Regions from separate parts of the Pseudomonas sp. 4CAES_32.4 genome, predicted to be linked through region 2. Evidence: predicted binding sites of a transcription regulator. Region 2 holds the regulator's gene; each other region holds the start of a gene.
The links. The regulator sigma-54, encoded in region 2, starts transcription at its own class of promoters, with help from an activator protein. The targets are predictions, from matches to a motif close to ANTGGCATNNANNTTGCTNT.

Region 1 (3,704 bases), 700 kb from region 2:
AACCGCTGGCGTTGACGATCTGGCCATTGGAGTCGAGGTGGAACGTGCCGTCACGGGTGTAGGACGTGGTGCCGTCCGGCTGCAGGATCTGGAAGAAACCGCGACCGTCGATGGCCATGTCCAGCGGCTGCTCGGTGGTTTGCAGGCTGCCGGCGGTGAAGTTCTTCTGCGTGCCGACGATGCGCACACCGGTACCCAGTTGCAGACCCGACGGCAGTTCGCTGTCCTGAGTCGACTGAGCGCCAGGTTGACGCTTGATCTGATACAGCAGGTCCTGAAACTCGGCGCGGTCACGTTTGAAACCCGTGGTCGACACGTTCGCCAGGTTGTTGGAAATGGTGGTCAGGTTGGTGTCCTGGGCGGACAGACCGGTTTTGGCAACCCATAGAGCCGGAAGCATTCGATTCTCCTCGTGCGCCTGTTTTACGGCGCGACGTTCTGATAATTAGCTGATCTGCAAGACCCGAGCCATGGCCTGGTCGTCGTCTTTGGCGGTGTTCATCATCTTGACGTGCAATTCGAACTGCTTGGCCAGGGCCAGCACCGACGTCATTTCTTCCACGGCGTTGACGTTGCTCGACTCAAGGAAGCCCGACACCAGTTTGACGTTGGCATCGGCCGGCGCAGGCTGGCCGTCCTTGGTGTAGATCGAGCCGTCGAGGCCCTTGTTCATGTTCTTGATGTCCGGGTTGACCAGTTTGATCCGGTCGACTTCCGCCATGACGCGCGGGCCTTCGCCCATCGCACGAATACTGATGGTGCCGTCTTCACCGACTTCGACCTGTTGCTCAGGCGGCACGGCAATCGGCCCGCCATTGCCCAGCACCGGCATACCGTTGCCGGCGCGCAGGACGCCGAGGGCGTCGATGTTGAGGCTGCCGGTGCGCACGTAGCTTTCGCCGCCATTGGGATTCTGCACGGCGATAAAGCCGTTGCCGGTCACAGCAACGTCGAGGTCACGACCGGTCTGCACCAGAGAGCCCGGGGTGAAGTCGGTAGCAGGCCGTTCGCTCATGGCAAACGCACGCGCCGGAAAGACGTCACCGAACACCGGCATCGAACGCGCCTGTTCCAGGTCGCGCTGGAAACCGTTGGTGGAGATGTTCGCCAGGTTGTTGGCATGCGCCTTTTGCGCCAGTGCGTTCTGGCTGGCGCCGGTCATTGCCACATAAAGGTACTTGTCCACACTCTTTCCTCTGCATGCCGGACGTTTGCCGCCCACCGCTGTACTGCTGAGCCATAAGCAATTTGCAGACCAACTTTTTTCTGGCGGCGCGGGGCCCGGTAAACAAAGGACTTGGGGGATTTTGCGGAGGGATTGGAAATGTATCGAAGTCGAAAAACCGGCGGTGTTATGCCGCTTGGCGGCAATCCCGGCGAATGATCGTAATGATCGTTCCCACGCTCCGCGTGGGAATGATCATCCCGTGCGCTATCACTCGGTTTTGCCGACTTCGTATTCACGCAACTTGTTGGCAATTGTGGTGTGCGAAACCCCCAGCCGCTTGCCTAACTGCCGACTGCTCGGGTGTTCGGAATACAAACGCTCCAGCACCGCTTTCTCGAAGCGACCAACGATCTCGGCCAAGTCGCCTTCCAGGGAAAAATCGCCAAGCGGCTGACGCACGCCATAATCCGGCAGACGAATATGTTCCGCCTTCACGGTGCCACCCTCACACAGCGAAACGGCCTGGAACAGCACGTTCTCCAGTTGCCGCACGTTGCCCGGCCAGTGGTAATGACTGAGCCGGTCCATCGCCGCCGGTGCCAGTTTTGGCAGCGAACAACCGATCTGCCGACTGGCCTGATCGAGGAAGTGCTCGACCAGCGGCGTCAAACCGTCGAGGCATTCGCGCAACGGTGGAATATGCAGCGAGAGCACGTTCAAGCGGTGATACAAATCCTGACGAAACTCACCGCGTGCGCACAGCTCGGACAAATCCACCTGGGTCGCGCAGATCACCCGCACATCCAGATAAACCTCTTCATCACTGCCGACCCGACGGAAGCAACCGTCCTGCAGAAAGCGCAGCAGTTTCACCTGCAAACGCGGGCTCATTTCACCGACGCCATCAAGAAACAGCGTGCCGCCGGCGGTCAGCTCCAGCAGGCCGAGCTTGCCTTCGGCGCGCGCACCTTCAAAGGCACCGGGGCCATAGCCGAACAGCTCGGTTTCAGCCATCGATTCCGGCAGCCCCGCGCAATTGAGCGCCATCAATGGCGATTGTCCGCGCGGACTGGCGAGGTGACAGGCACGCGCCAGCAATTCCTTGCCGGTGCCGGTTTCGCCTTCTATCAATAGCGGCGCGTCGAGCGGTGCCATGCGGCGCGCTTCACGGACGACAGCAGCCATGACTTTCGAGCTCTGGAAGATGCTGTCGAAGCCGCGCAACTCCTGCTTGCGCACGTTGTAGATGCGCTCGCCGACGCGGTCGGCGCGATGCAGGGTCAGCACGGCGCCGGCCATGGCTTCGCTGTCATCGTGCTCCGATTGCAGCGGCGCGATGTCGGCGAGAAAGACGTCACCCTTGACCTTGACGCGCATGCCGTTGATCCGCGATTTGTTGGCGCGCACCAGTTCCGGCAAGTCGAAATCTTCGGCGTAGCGCGACAGCGGAATCCCCGGCACCTCGTCGACCCGCACGCCGAGCAACTGCGCCGCCGCGCGGTTGGCCGCGACAATCGAGCCGCCCATGTCGATCGACAACACCGGAAACTCCAGCGCACCGAGCAAGGCGTTCAATTCCATATGCCGACGCTCACTCGGCATCAGCCCTACCCGCTTGACGCCGAAGACCCCGGCAATCGCCTCGAATTTCGGCCGCAAAGCCTGGAACTGAATGTTGATCAGGTTCGGGCAGTGCAGGTAGATCGCGTTGCCATGCTCGCCACCGACTTCGCCGCGCGCGACGTTGATCCCGTATTCCACAAGCAGATTGAGAATGTCGCGCAGGATGCCGATGCGGTTTTGGCAGTGGACTTTGATGCGCATATAAATCGCCCGAATAAACGATGAGAAACCTGTAGGAGTGAGCCTGATCGCGATAGCGGTTCATCAGGCCGCACTAAGGGTAAATGACACACCGCTATCGCGAGCAGGCTCACTCCTACAGGGAAACCGCGCCAGACTTTTCTGAGATGGCGCGCAGATAGTTGTCAAGATTATGTGACAGACATCGGCCTTTTCAAACCCGCCAATCACCACAAACGCGAGATATTCGCCAAACCGTAACGATAACTTTACGAATTAAAGAGAAATTTCCTACGCGCAGGCCATTCAACCTACTGCACATCAACACACTCTCAGGTAATTCTGAATCCATCGCTGGACATAACAAGAACGAATCCCCCTAGCAGGAGAGCAGTATGAAGCAGACGCAATACGTGGCCCGCGAGCCCGATGCGCAAGGTTTTATCGACTACCCCGCCGAAGAACACGCGGTGTGGAACACGCTGATCACTCGCCAGTTGAAAGTGATCGAAGGGCGTGCCTGCCAGGAGTATCTGGACGGTATCGAGAAACTCGGTCTGCCCCACGACCGCATTCCGCAACTGGGCGAGATCAACAAGGTGCTCGGCGAGACCACCGGTTGGCAGGTCGCCCGCGTGCCGGCGCTGATTCCCTTCCAGACCTTTTTTGAATTGCTCGCCAGCAAGCAGTTTCCCGTCGCAACCTTTATCCGTACCCGCGAAGAGCTGGACTA
Region 2 (3,704 bases):
GCCCGGCACGTTCACGAGGGAACGGCCGGGGGTCAGGATACTTTCAAGTCGGATCATGGAATGGGGGGTTATCGACCGGTCGCGCCCTGTAGGAGGCTTTGGGTCTTTTCCTTATGCTTTTTGAGTTGGCGATCCAGCTTGTCGGTCAGTGAGTCGATCGCAGCATACATGTCGGTATCTTCTGCGTTGGCGACCACTTCGCTGCCGGGAATATGCAAGGTGGCTTCGATTTTCTGCTTCAGCTTTTCGACGCACATCGTGACTTGCACGTTGGTGATCTTGTCGAAATGGCGCTCCAGTCGTTGGAGTTTTTCCTCGATGTAGGAACGCAGAGGTTGGGTCACTTCCAGTTGGTGTCCACTGATGTTGACTTGCATACAGCTTCTCCTTCGTTGCCAGTGCATAAAGCGGCAGGCTGGATAGCCTGCCACTGGAACGCTGTAACGTGGCTTACATCAACCGCTTGCGTTCGCTCGAAGGCGCGATCCCGAGGGACTCGCGGTACTTGGCGACGGTGCGGCGAGCCACCTGAATGCCTTGTGCCTCCAGTAAACCAGCGATCTTGCTGTCACTCAACGGCTTTTTCTGATTTTCCGCCGCAACGAGTTTTTTGATGATCGCGCGGATCGCCGTGGACGAGCATTCGCCGCCTTCGGAGGTGCTGACGTGGCTGGAGAAAAAGTATTTCAGTTCATAAATACCGCGCGGGGTATGCATGAATTTCTGCGTGGTCACACGGGAAATCGTCGATTCATGCATGCCCACCGCTTCGGCGATGTCATGCAGAACCAGCGGCTTCATGGCTTCGTCGCCGTACTCCAGAAAACCGCGCTGATGCTCGACGATCTGGGTGGCAACTTTCATCAGGGTTTCGTTGCGGCTCTGCAAGCTCTTGATGAACCAGCGGGCTTCCTGCAACTGATTGCGCATAAAGGTGTTGTCGGCACTGGTGTCGGCGCGGCGCACGAAACCGGCGTACTGTGCGTTGACCCGCAGGCGGGGCACCGACTCCTGATTCAGTTCGACCAACCAGCGCTCGTTGTCCTTGCGCACGATAACGTCCGGCACCACGTATTCGGCTTCGGTCGATTCGATCTGCGAGCCTGGGCGTGGATTGAGGGTCTGTACCAGTTCGATGACCTGGCGCAGTTCATCTTCCTTGAGTTTCATGCGGCGCATCAACTGGCTGTAGTCGCGGCTGCCAAGCAGGTCGATGTAGTCGCTGACCAGGCGTTTGGCTTCCGCCAGCCACGGGGTCTTGGCCGACAGCTGGCGCAATTGCAGCAGAAGGCATTCGCCGAGGTTGCGTGCGCCGATACCGGCCGGTTCGAACTGCTGGATGCGGTGCAGGACGGCTTCGATTTCGTCCAGCTCGATGTCCAGTTCCGGGTCGAACGCTTCGAGAATTTCTTCGAGGGTTTCGTCCAGGTAGCCCTGATTGTTGATGCAATCGATCAGGGTCACAGCGATCAGGCGATCGGTGTCGGACATGGGGGCCAGGTTCAATTGCCACAGCAGATGACTTTGCAGGCTTTCGCCAGCGGAGGTACGGGTGGTGAAGTCCCACTCGTCATCATCGTTGCTCGGCAGGCTGCTGGCGCTGGTCTGGTAGACGTCTTCCCAGGCCGTGTCGACCGGAAGTTCGTTGGGAATGCGTTCGTTCCATTCGCCGTCCTCGAGGTTGTCTACCGTCGGGGCCGTTTCCTGATAGGAGGGTTCCTGGATCTCGGTGTTGGGCTTCTGCTCGATGTTGTGGGCCATCGGATCGGAATTGTCGAAGTCGTCGCCTTCTTCCTGGCGTTCGAGCATCGGATTGGATTCCAGCGCCTCCTGGATTTCCTGTTGCAGATCCAGGGTCGACAATTGGAGCAGACGGATGGCCTGTTGCAGCTGCGGTGTCATCGTCAGCTGCTGGCCCATTCTCAAGACTAGCGATGGTTTCATGGCAGGGGCTTAACACCTTATTCGCCGGCGCTATGCGCCATCCACTACAGGGCGCCGGAGCGCCAAACTTAAGCAAATTATATGCCTGAAACTGAAGTGTTTGCCTAGAGCGCTGTAACAATTAAAGCGTATAAAAAGCTGCTTCATCGATACAGCACCCTCGCGAATCACCCGGATGCTGTCGCGCTTACAGGCGGAACTCGTGCCCCAGATAGACTTCCTTGACCAGATCGTTGGCCAGGATGGTTTCTGCATCACCTTCGGCGATCAATTGACCGTCGTTGACGATGTAAGCGGTTTCGCAGATATCCAGCGTTTCACGGACGTTGTGGTCGGTGATCAGAACACCGATACCCTTGGCCTTGAGGTGGTGGATGATCTGCTTGATGTCGCCGACCGAGATCGGGTCGACACCGGCGAACGGTTCGTCGAGCAGGATGAATTTCGGGGCGGTTGCCAATGCCCGAGCGATTTCCACCCGGCGGCGTTCACCACCGGACAAGCTCATGCCGAGGTTGTCGCGGATGTGGCTGATGTGGAATTCCTGCAGCAGGCTTTCCAGCTCCTTGCGACGACCGGCCTTGTCGAGTTCCTGGCGGGTCTCGAGGATCGCCATGATGTTGTCGGCCACCGACAGTTTGCGGAAGATCGACGCTTCTTGCGGCAGATAGCCGATACCAGCCTTGGCACGACCGTGCATTGGCTGATGGCTGACGTCCAGATCATCGATCAGGACGCGGCCCTGATCGGCCTGCACCAGGCCGACGATCATGTAGAAGCACGTGGTCTTGCCGGCGCCATTGGGGCCGAGCAGGCCGACGATCTGGCCGCTGTCGATCGACAGGCTGACGTCACGCACGACCTGGCGGCTTTTGTAGGCCTTGGCCAGGTGCTGAGCTTTCAGAGTTGCCATTACTGGGTTTTCTCGTCGGTTTTCTTCTTCGGCTGGATCACCATGTCGATACGCGGACGCGCTTCGGTGACTTTGCTGCCGGTAGCGCGACCGGCGCTGGCCAGTTTCTTCACCGTGTCATAGACGATTTTCTCGCCCTGAGTGGTGTTGTTGTCCTTGTCGACAACCTTGGCCTTGTCGATCAGTACGACGCGGTTTTGCGCGGCATGGTACTGAATCGTCACGCCCCAGCCCTGTACAGGCTTGGTGTCGCCAGCGGTCTGCAGCTGTTCGAAGTAGGCGAGGTTGCCGACCGAAGTCACCACGTCGATATCACCGGTCGGGGTACGGGTGATGGTCACGGTGTTGCCGGTGACCTTCATCGAGCCTTGGGTAATGATCACGTCACCTTTATAGGTCGCAACGCCGTTTTTGTCGTCCAGCTGGGCATCGTCGGCCTGAATGCGGATTGGCTGCTCTTGATCGTTCGGCAGAGCCCAGGCGCTCACGCTTCCCAGTGCTGCGCCCAGACTGAGCAAAATAGGGAGGGTTTTAACGAGCCTCATACTGTCCTCTTACGTTCGATAGCAGGTGTATCCTGCTTTCCTTCAGGTACGCTTTCATTCCAACGCCAGTCGATACACCGCCAGCGCCGTCGATTCTAACGGGTTGCTCGGTCTGCGCATATTGCTCCTGCGGGAACACTGTCATGCGCGTGGAGGTGACCAGCAGATCGCGTTTCTTTTCATCGGTACGTTTGATGCGTACCGAATCGATCAATTCAACCTGGGTACCGCCCGAGTTCACTTCGCCGCGCTCACTGGTCACGTGCCACGGAAAATCTGTGCCGCGGTACATGTTCAGGTCG
Region 3 (3,704 bases), 940 kb from region 2:
CTGCATCGAGGGCGAAGAAATGCAGCAGGCGTTCGGCATGCAACGCGCCGTGACGCTCCAGATAGTCGTCGAGCGTGCCGGTGATCAGCAGCGGCATGGCCAATTCGTGCAGACCGTCGCCGCGACCATCCTGCGGCATCAGCGACAGCGAATAACTGATGTCGAGCATCCGTGCGAGGTTTTCCGCCCGCTCCAGGTAACGCGACATCCAATACAGATCCGAGGCAGTTCTACTTAACATGGCAAGCTTCCTTCAATCCTCGACCACCCAGGTGTCCTTGGTTCCGCCGCCCTGGGAGGAATTCACCACCAGAGAGCCTTCGCGCAGCGCCACACGGGTCAAACCGCCAGGCACCACACGGGTTTCGCGGCCGGACAAGACAAACGGGCGCAAGTCGATATGGCGCGGCGCGATGCCGTTTTCGACAAAGGTCGGACAGGTCGACAGCGACAGCGTCGGCTGCGCGATGTACGCGTGGGGCTTGGCTTTGATGCGCTCGCGGAAGGCGTCGATTTCCGCCTTCGTCGACGCTGGCCCCACCAGCATTCCGTATCCACCGGAGCCCTGGGTTTCCTTGACCACCAGATCTGGAAGATTGGCCAGAACATGGGAAAGTTCAGAGGGGTTGCGGCACTGCCAGGTCGGCACGTTTTTCAGAATCGGCTCTTCGTCGAGGTAAAACCTGATCATGTCGGTGACAAACGGATAGACCGATTTGTCATCCGCCACCCCGGTGCCGATGGCGTTGGCCAGCACTACGTTGCCCGAACGGTAGGATGACAACAGCCCCGGCACGCCGAGCATCGAGTCCGGGTTGAACGCCAGCGGATCGAGGAACGCGTCGTCGAGGCGACGGTAAATCACGTCCACCGCTTTCGGGCCGTCGGTGGTGCGCATGAAGACCTTGTCGTCACGCACGAACAGATCCGCGCCCTCGACCAGTTCAACGCCCATTTCCCGCGCGAGAAACGCGTGCTCGAAGAACGCACTGTTGAAGCGCCCCGGCGTCAGCACCACCACGCTCGGATCGTCGATCGGGCTGGAGCTTTTCAGGGTGTCGAGCAGCAGGTTCGGGTAGTGGTCGATCGGTGCGATGCGCTGCGCGGCGAACAGCTCCGGGAACAGGCGCATCATCATCTTGCGGTCTTCGAGCATGTAGCTCACGCCACTCGGCGTGCGTAGGTTGTCTTCAAGCACGTAGTACGTGCCGTCGCCATCACGCACCAGATCGACGCCGGAGATGTGCGAATAGATATCGCGGTGCAGATCCAGGCCTTGCATCGCCAACTGATATTGCTCGTTGGCCAGCACCTGTTCGGCGGGGATGATCCCGGCCTTGATGATGCGCTGTTCGTGATAAAGGTCGGCGAGAAACATGTTCAGCGCCTTGACCCGCTGGATGCAGCCGCGCTCGACGATCCGCCATTCACTGGCGGGAATGCTGCGCGGAATAGTGTCGAAAGGAATCAGCCGCTCGGTGCCCTGCTCATCGCCGTACAGCGTGAACGTGATCCCGGCACGGTGAAACAGCAAATCGGCCTCGCGGCGCCGTTGGGCGAGAAGTTCGTCAGGCGTCTCGGCCAGCCAACGGGCAAACTCCCGATAATGCGGGCGAACCTGGCCGCCGGCATCGTACATCTCATCAAAATAGGTGCGGATCATGCCGTACTCCTTGTCACCCGGACATACAGGCCTTCGCAAGGCCCGTGCCATCGGCATAAACGCTTTGATTTCAATCGGTTGGATATTGACGCCGCAGACACCGCACCATTCCTGTGCGGCAAATGCCCCAAGCCGATTGCCCCCGCTTCATTGCGACGCATTGCATCGCCTATCACCAGCATAGTCAGAGTTGATTTCACTGCCCGCCGCCGCGTGCGGATAATCCGCGCATTCGCTGCAAAACTTCCCCGCGCATAGCGCCGCGAAGCCGCCAGCTCAACTGACCTGGACTGCCCTCGCAGCCCGCCCCGCTGTAACCCTGACCGGTTTGCTCTCCTTATCGGTCTTCCCTTTTAGCCACCCTCTCCGGTGGCTTTTTTTGCCTCGGATTCTTGTTTCAGGGTTTTGCCACACACTTTACGGTCACCAGAAACGACAACGGCCGACCCGAAGGTCAGCCGTTGCTCAACAGTTGAATCAAGAGATCAGTTCAAACGGTGGCGGTTGCGCACCTCCTGCTTGACGCCCCAGCCTTCGATGATGCCGCCCAGCGGTTCGACCACGGCGGAAAAGCCCTGCTCGAAGTCGCCTATATCGTCATAGGTCGCGTACATCACTTTGCTCAATTCCAGCGACCAGGCGCCGTCGTCGCGCGCACTGACCTGGGCATTGATGGATTCACCGCGAAATTTGCCTGCCGCCCTGCGCGCCCGCTCCTCGTCCGGGAAAATGGCGTAGAACTCGATGGGATGGAATCGGGAAAAATCGAAACCGCCTTCTTTCATGCGGCGCAGAACATTGCTGCTGATGTCTTCTTGATAGGCTGTGCTCATGAATCGTCCCCCTCGCATAGATGGATAGACTTTCCGTATTCCCGCCCCGGGCCTCTGGCCTAAGTACTACGGCAACGTGGTTGCACGCGGGAACAAGCATGTAGCTGACAAGACCAGACCTTAGCGATCCGTTCGCTGATCTCAGTTGCAGAGTAGCCCCAAGATAGAGCTGCTGCCAAGGCCTGGTGCGGAAGGTGACAAGAAGAATGTCAGATTGGGGTGATGCTGCGGATTTCGATGCTGTTCTGGGTTTTCAGGCTTTTCACGCCAGCATCGGCTGTGCGCCCTTCCAGATCGTTCAGGTCCAGTTCGGCGGCGACGGGCAGAAGCCGTGCCTTGATCAATCGAGCGGCCTCATCGTCGCTGGGGCATTCCGCGCGCTCGAACACCTCATCGACAATTTCACCATGATCGTCCACGAAAGTGACTTTCCACTTTTGCATCGGTGCCTCCTCGATCAAACCCGCAAATGGGCTTACAACTATCTCGACTGTAACCGCCGAAAGTTGGTTCAAAAGGATTACAGCGGGCGAACATGAAAAAAACGACATCTACTGCACGGCCAGGCAAATGTGGGAGCTGGCAAGCTAGCTCCCACACAATGTGTTGGCATTGGAGACTGGGTTCAGATCCGCACGTTGCCCCGCGGTCCGGCAATTGCCCAGATGATCAGGCCCAGCACTGGCAGGAGGATGATCAGCAGCACCCAGACGATTTTCATCCCGGTGGTCGCGCCGCTTTTCAACACATTGATGATGGCCCAGATGTCGAGGGCGAGGATGATCAGACCGATCAGACCGTTGAACGTGGAACCCATGGTGTCGCTCCAGAATAGTGGCATGCACTTTTAGGATAGACGGTCGCGCGCAGGGTTCCCTTTTATTGCGTTCAGACGTGAACGGCGATCTTCAAGGCTTCCAGAGACGGCGCGGCGGCGATGCCGACTTCGGCGCACAGTTGCAGCACGCGCGGCACGTCGTTGCCGTAAACCAGCACCATCTGCAGCTCATCGTCGAGCAACTGGCTGAAGTTCATCAGCGTGTAACCGCCGTTTTCCTTGTTCAGGCTGCTCATCTGCACCTGGATGCGATTGAGCGCAGTCAGCGCTTCGGTCTTGGCCAATTGCTTGGGTTTGAGGTTGAAGTCGACGGTCGGGCCGAACGAGGCCACGATCTGGGCGAACAGGTCAACGTAGGTGTCGGCCTGGA
Region 4 (3,704 bases), 590 kb from region 2:
CCACAATTGATCGTTCCCACGTTCTGCGTGGGAACGCCTCAAGGGACGCTCCGCGTCCAGTGACGCGGAGCGTCACGGGCTGCATTCCCACGCGGAGCGTGGGAACGATCAGCCAAAAGATCGCAGCCTTCGGCAGCTCCTACAGGGATAGATGTAGGAGCTGCCGAAGGCTGCGATCTTTTGATCTGCAATAAAAAAGGCCTCCCGAAGGAGGCCTCTTTTTGTCACGCCGAGAAACGCGGCGCTACCGGATCAGCAGCTGTAGTACAGCTCATATTCCAGCGGGTGTACGAAGGTGCGAACCTTGATTTCTTCTTCCGATTTCAGCGCGATGTAAGCATCGATGAAGTCGTCGGAGAACACGCCGCCCTTGGTCAGGAACGCGCGGCCCTTGTCCAGCTCTTCCAGGGCTTCTTTCAGGCTGCCGCAAACTTGTGGGATCTCTTTCGCCTCTTCAGGCGGCAGGTCGTACAGGTTTTTGTCAGCAGCGTCGCCTGGGTGGATCTTGTTCTGGATACCGTCCAGGCCGGCCATCAGCAGGGCTGCGAAGGCCAGGTACGGGTTGGCAGCCGGATCCGGGAAGCGGGCTTCGATACGGCGGGCTTTCGGGCTCGACACGTAAGGAATACGGATCGAAGCGGAACGGTTGCGAGCTGAGTAGGCCAGCATCACTGGAGCTTCGAAGCCTGGCACCAGACGCTTGTAGGAGTTGGTCGCCGGGTTGGTGAAGCCGTTCAGGGCCTTACCGTGCTTGATGATGCCGCCGATGAAGTACAGAGCGGTATCGGACAGGCCGGCATAGCCTTCACCTGCGAAGGTGTTCTTGCCGTCTTTCCAGATCGACATGTGTACGTGCATGCCCGAACCGTTGTCGCCGTACAGTGGCTTCGGCATGAAGGTCGCGGTGCGGCCGTAAGCGTCAGCAACGTTGTGCACAACGTACTTCAGGGTTTGGGTTTCGTCGGCTTTCTTCACCAGGGTGTTGAACTTGACGCCGATTTCGTTCTGACCGGCAGTCGCCACTTCGTGGTGGTGAACTTCGACGGTCAGGCCCATTTCTTCCAGTGCGTTGCACATGGAGGTACGGATTTCGTGGTCGTGGTCGAACGGTGGAACCGGGAAGTAGCCGCCTTTGACGCCTGGACGGTGACCCTTGTTGCCGCCTTCGATGTCCTGGTCGGACATCCACGAACCTTGCTCGGAGTAGATCTTGAACATCGAGCCGGAAATGTCCGACTTGAATTTCACCGAGTCAAAGATGAAGAACTCTGGCTCTGGACCAGCGAACACGGTGTCACCGATACCGGTGGCTTTCAGGTGCTCTTCGGCGCGCTTGGCGATCGCACGTGGGTCGCGGTCGTAGCCTTGCATGCTCGAAGGTTCGATGATGTCGCACACCAGAATCAGGGTGGCGTCTTCGGTGAACGGGTCGAGAACGGCAGTTTCGTCAACCGGCATCAGGATCATGTCGGAGGCTTCGATGCCTTTCCAGCCAGCGATGGAGGAACCGTCGAACATTTTGCCGACTTCGAAGAAGTCGTCGTCCAAAGCATCGCGAGCCGGCATGGTCACGTGGTGCTGAGTACCTTTGGTGTCCGTGAAGCGCAGATCAATCCACTTGACGTCATGATCTTTGATGAGTTGAACCGTCTTCGACATATGTCCTCCGGGTGGCTTCGGGCTTGGTAGTGGATGCCCTTGAATTTGGTTGATGCCGGCGCGAATACTCTGCCAAGGCAACCTGCCTCACAAGGGAGCAAATTGCATGCCAGTGCCCCAGCATGGGTTTTTTGCCCCAAATTCACGCTTATTAAGGCTCGGAACGCCTGAAAGCTAAAAATCTCGCCCTTTAATGTAGCGTCACAAATCGAAAATGACCTGTTTTGGTGCATGCAAAACCTTCTGCACATTAACTGGTTAAACCTTGAGCAATTTCCGCTATAATCCGCGCCCCCCTTTTTCGGCTGGCCGTTCGCGCGCTGTTTTCATGAAACTAATCGTAAAAGTCTTCCCCGAGATCACCATCAAAAGCCGACCTGTCCGGACGAAATTCATCCGCCAGTTGGCCAAGAACATCCGCACCGTGCTCCGTGACCTGGACCCGGCCGTGGTGGTGAACGGTGTGTGGGACAATCTCGAACTGGAAACCCGCGTTACCGACGCCAAAGCCTTGAAAGAGATGGGTGAGCGCCTGACCTGCATGCCAGGCATCGCGCACTTTTTGCAGATCGACGAGTACCCGCTGGGCGACTTCGACGACATCACCGAGAAGTGCAAAGAGCACTATGGCGCTGCACTGGCCGGGAAGATTTTCTCGGTGCGCTGCAAGCGTGCCGGCAAGCACACCTTCAGCTCGATGGACGTTGAAAAATACGTCGGCAGCAAGCTGCGCCGTGAGTGCGGTGCTGCCGGTATCGACCTGAAAGCGCCGGAAATCGAAGTTCGAATCGAAGTTCGCGACAAACGGTTGTTTGTGATCCACAGCCAGCACAACGGCATCGGCGGCTACCCGCTCGGCGCTTTGGAGCAGACGCTGGTATTGATGTCCGGCGGCTTTGACTCGACCGTTGCGGCCTACCAGATCATTCGTCGCGGTCTGATGACGCACTTCTGCTTCTTCAATCTGGGCGGTCGTGCCCACGAACTGGGCGTAATGGAAGTCGCGCATTTCATCTGGAAGAAGTACGGCAGCTCGCAACGCGTGCTATTTGTCAGTGTTCCGTTCGAAGAAGTGTTGGGCGAAATTCTCGGCAAAGTCGATAACAGTCATATGGGCGTCGTATTGAAGCGTATGATGTTGCGCGCGGCGTCGAACATCGCTGATCGCCTGCACATCGAAGCACTGGTCACCGGCGAGGCGATCTCCCAGGTGTCGAGCCAGACGTTGCCGAACCTGTCGGTGATCGACTGCGTGACCGACAAGCTGGTCCTGCGTCCGCTGATCGTAGCGCACAAGCAGGACATCATCGACACCGCCAACGAGATCGGCACCGCCGATTTCGCCCGGCACATGCCGGAATATTGCGGCGTTATTTCGGTCAACCCGAAGACCGCCGCCAAACGCGGTCGTGTTGAGCACGAAGAGAAAGAATTCGACATGGCGGTACTCGAGCGTGCGCTCGAAAACGCCAAACTGGTGCCGATCGATCGCGTGATCGACGAATTGGGCCAGGACGTACAGATTGAAGAAGTCAGCGAAGCACTGGCCGGCCAGATCGTGATCGACATCCGTCACCCGGATGCCGCCGAGGATGAGCCGCTGGAACTCGCTGGCGTAGAAGTACAGACGATGCCGTTCTACGCAGTGAACGCTCGTTTCAAGGAGCTGGATCCGACTCGCCAGTACCTGCTGTATTGCGACAAAGGCGTGATGAGTCGCCTGCATGCTCACCATTTGCTCAGTGAGGGGCATGCCAATGTGCGCGTTTATCGACCGAGCTAAGTGCCCGGGGCTGTTTGCCTGTGGCCTGCGTCACCGGCCCCCCGACACCGCCGTCAAGCTGTAACGGCCATGCCGGACACTACTGCTAATCGCTGCCAAGACTTGTCAGCAAACCGAATCCTCTGATCGAGATACACAAGTGATCGAAAATCTACGTAACATCGCCATCATTGCCCACGTTGACCATGGTAAAACCACCCTGGTAGACAAACTCCTGCGTCAATCCGGCACTCTGGAGCGCAACGAGCTCAACGACGAGCGC

Region 1: a site for sigma-54 is predicted at 1,241-1,260, ahead of AC3Y64_RS07585 (flagellar basal body rod protein FlgF). Genes of this name have one in related genera too.
Region 3: a site for sigma-54 is predicted at 1,696-1,715, ahead of AC3Y64_RS08780 (circularly permuted type 2 ATP-grasp protein). Genes of this name have one in related genera too.
Region 4: a site for sigma-54 is predicted at 1,754-1,773, ahead of glnA (type I glutamate--ammonia ligase). Genes of this name have one in related genera too.

Annotation. Positions count from the first base shown of each region.
Region 1 is NZ_CM176882.1:1,676,894-1,680,597, reverse strand. Features, by position in the region: gene flgG (flagellar basal-body rod protein FlgG) at 1-400, opposite strand, end outside; gene AC3Y64_RS07585 (flagellar basal body rod protein FlgF) at 446-1,186, opposite strand; gene AC3Y64_RS07580 (sigma-54-dependent transcriptional regulator) at 1,436-2,992, opposite strand; gene phhA (phenylalanine 4-monooxygenase) at 3,367-3,704, shown strand, end outside.
Region 2 is NZ_CM176882.1:980,397-984,100, forward strand. Features, by position in the region: gene ptsN (PTS IIA-like nitrogen regulatory protein PtsN) at 1-57, opposite strand, end outside; gene hpf (ribosome hibernation-promoting factor, HPF/YfiA family) at 69-377, opposite strand; gene AC3Y64_RS04265 (RNA polymerase factor sigma-54) at 451-1,944, opposite strand; gene lptB (LPS export ABC transporter ATP-binding protein) at 2,132-2,857, opposite strand; gene lptA (lipopolysaccharide transport periplasmic protein LptA) at 2,857-3,402, opposite strand; gene lptC (LPS export ABC transporter periplasmic protein LptC) at 3,389-3,704, opposite strand, start outside.
Region 3 is NZ_CM176882.1:1,924,084-1,927,787, reverse strand. Features, by position in the region: gene AC3Y64_RS08785 (alpha-E domain-containing protein) at 1-241, opposite strand, end outside; gene AC3Y64_RS08780 (circularly permuted type 2 ATP-grasp protein) at 254-1,663, opposite strand; gene AC3Y64_RS08775 (ribonuclease E inhibitor RraB) at 2,149-2,496, opposite strand; gene AC3Y64_RS08770 (hypothetical protein) at 2,706-2,939, opposite strand; gene AC3Y64_RS08765 (PLDc N-terminal domain-containing protein) at 3,122-3,313, opposite strand; gene AC3Y64_RS08760 (hypothetical protein) at 3,385-3,704, opposite strand, start outside.
Region 4 is NZ_CM176882.1:394,533-398,236, forward strand. Features, by position in the region: gene glnA (type I glutamate--ammonia ligase) at 253-1,659, opposite strand; gene thiI (tRNA uracil 4-sulfurtransferase ThiI) at 1,988-3,442, shown strand; gene typA (translational GTPase TypA) at 3,582-3,704, shown strand, end outside.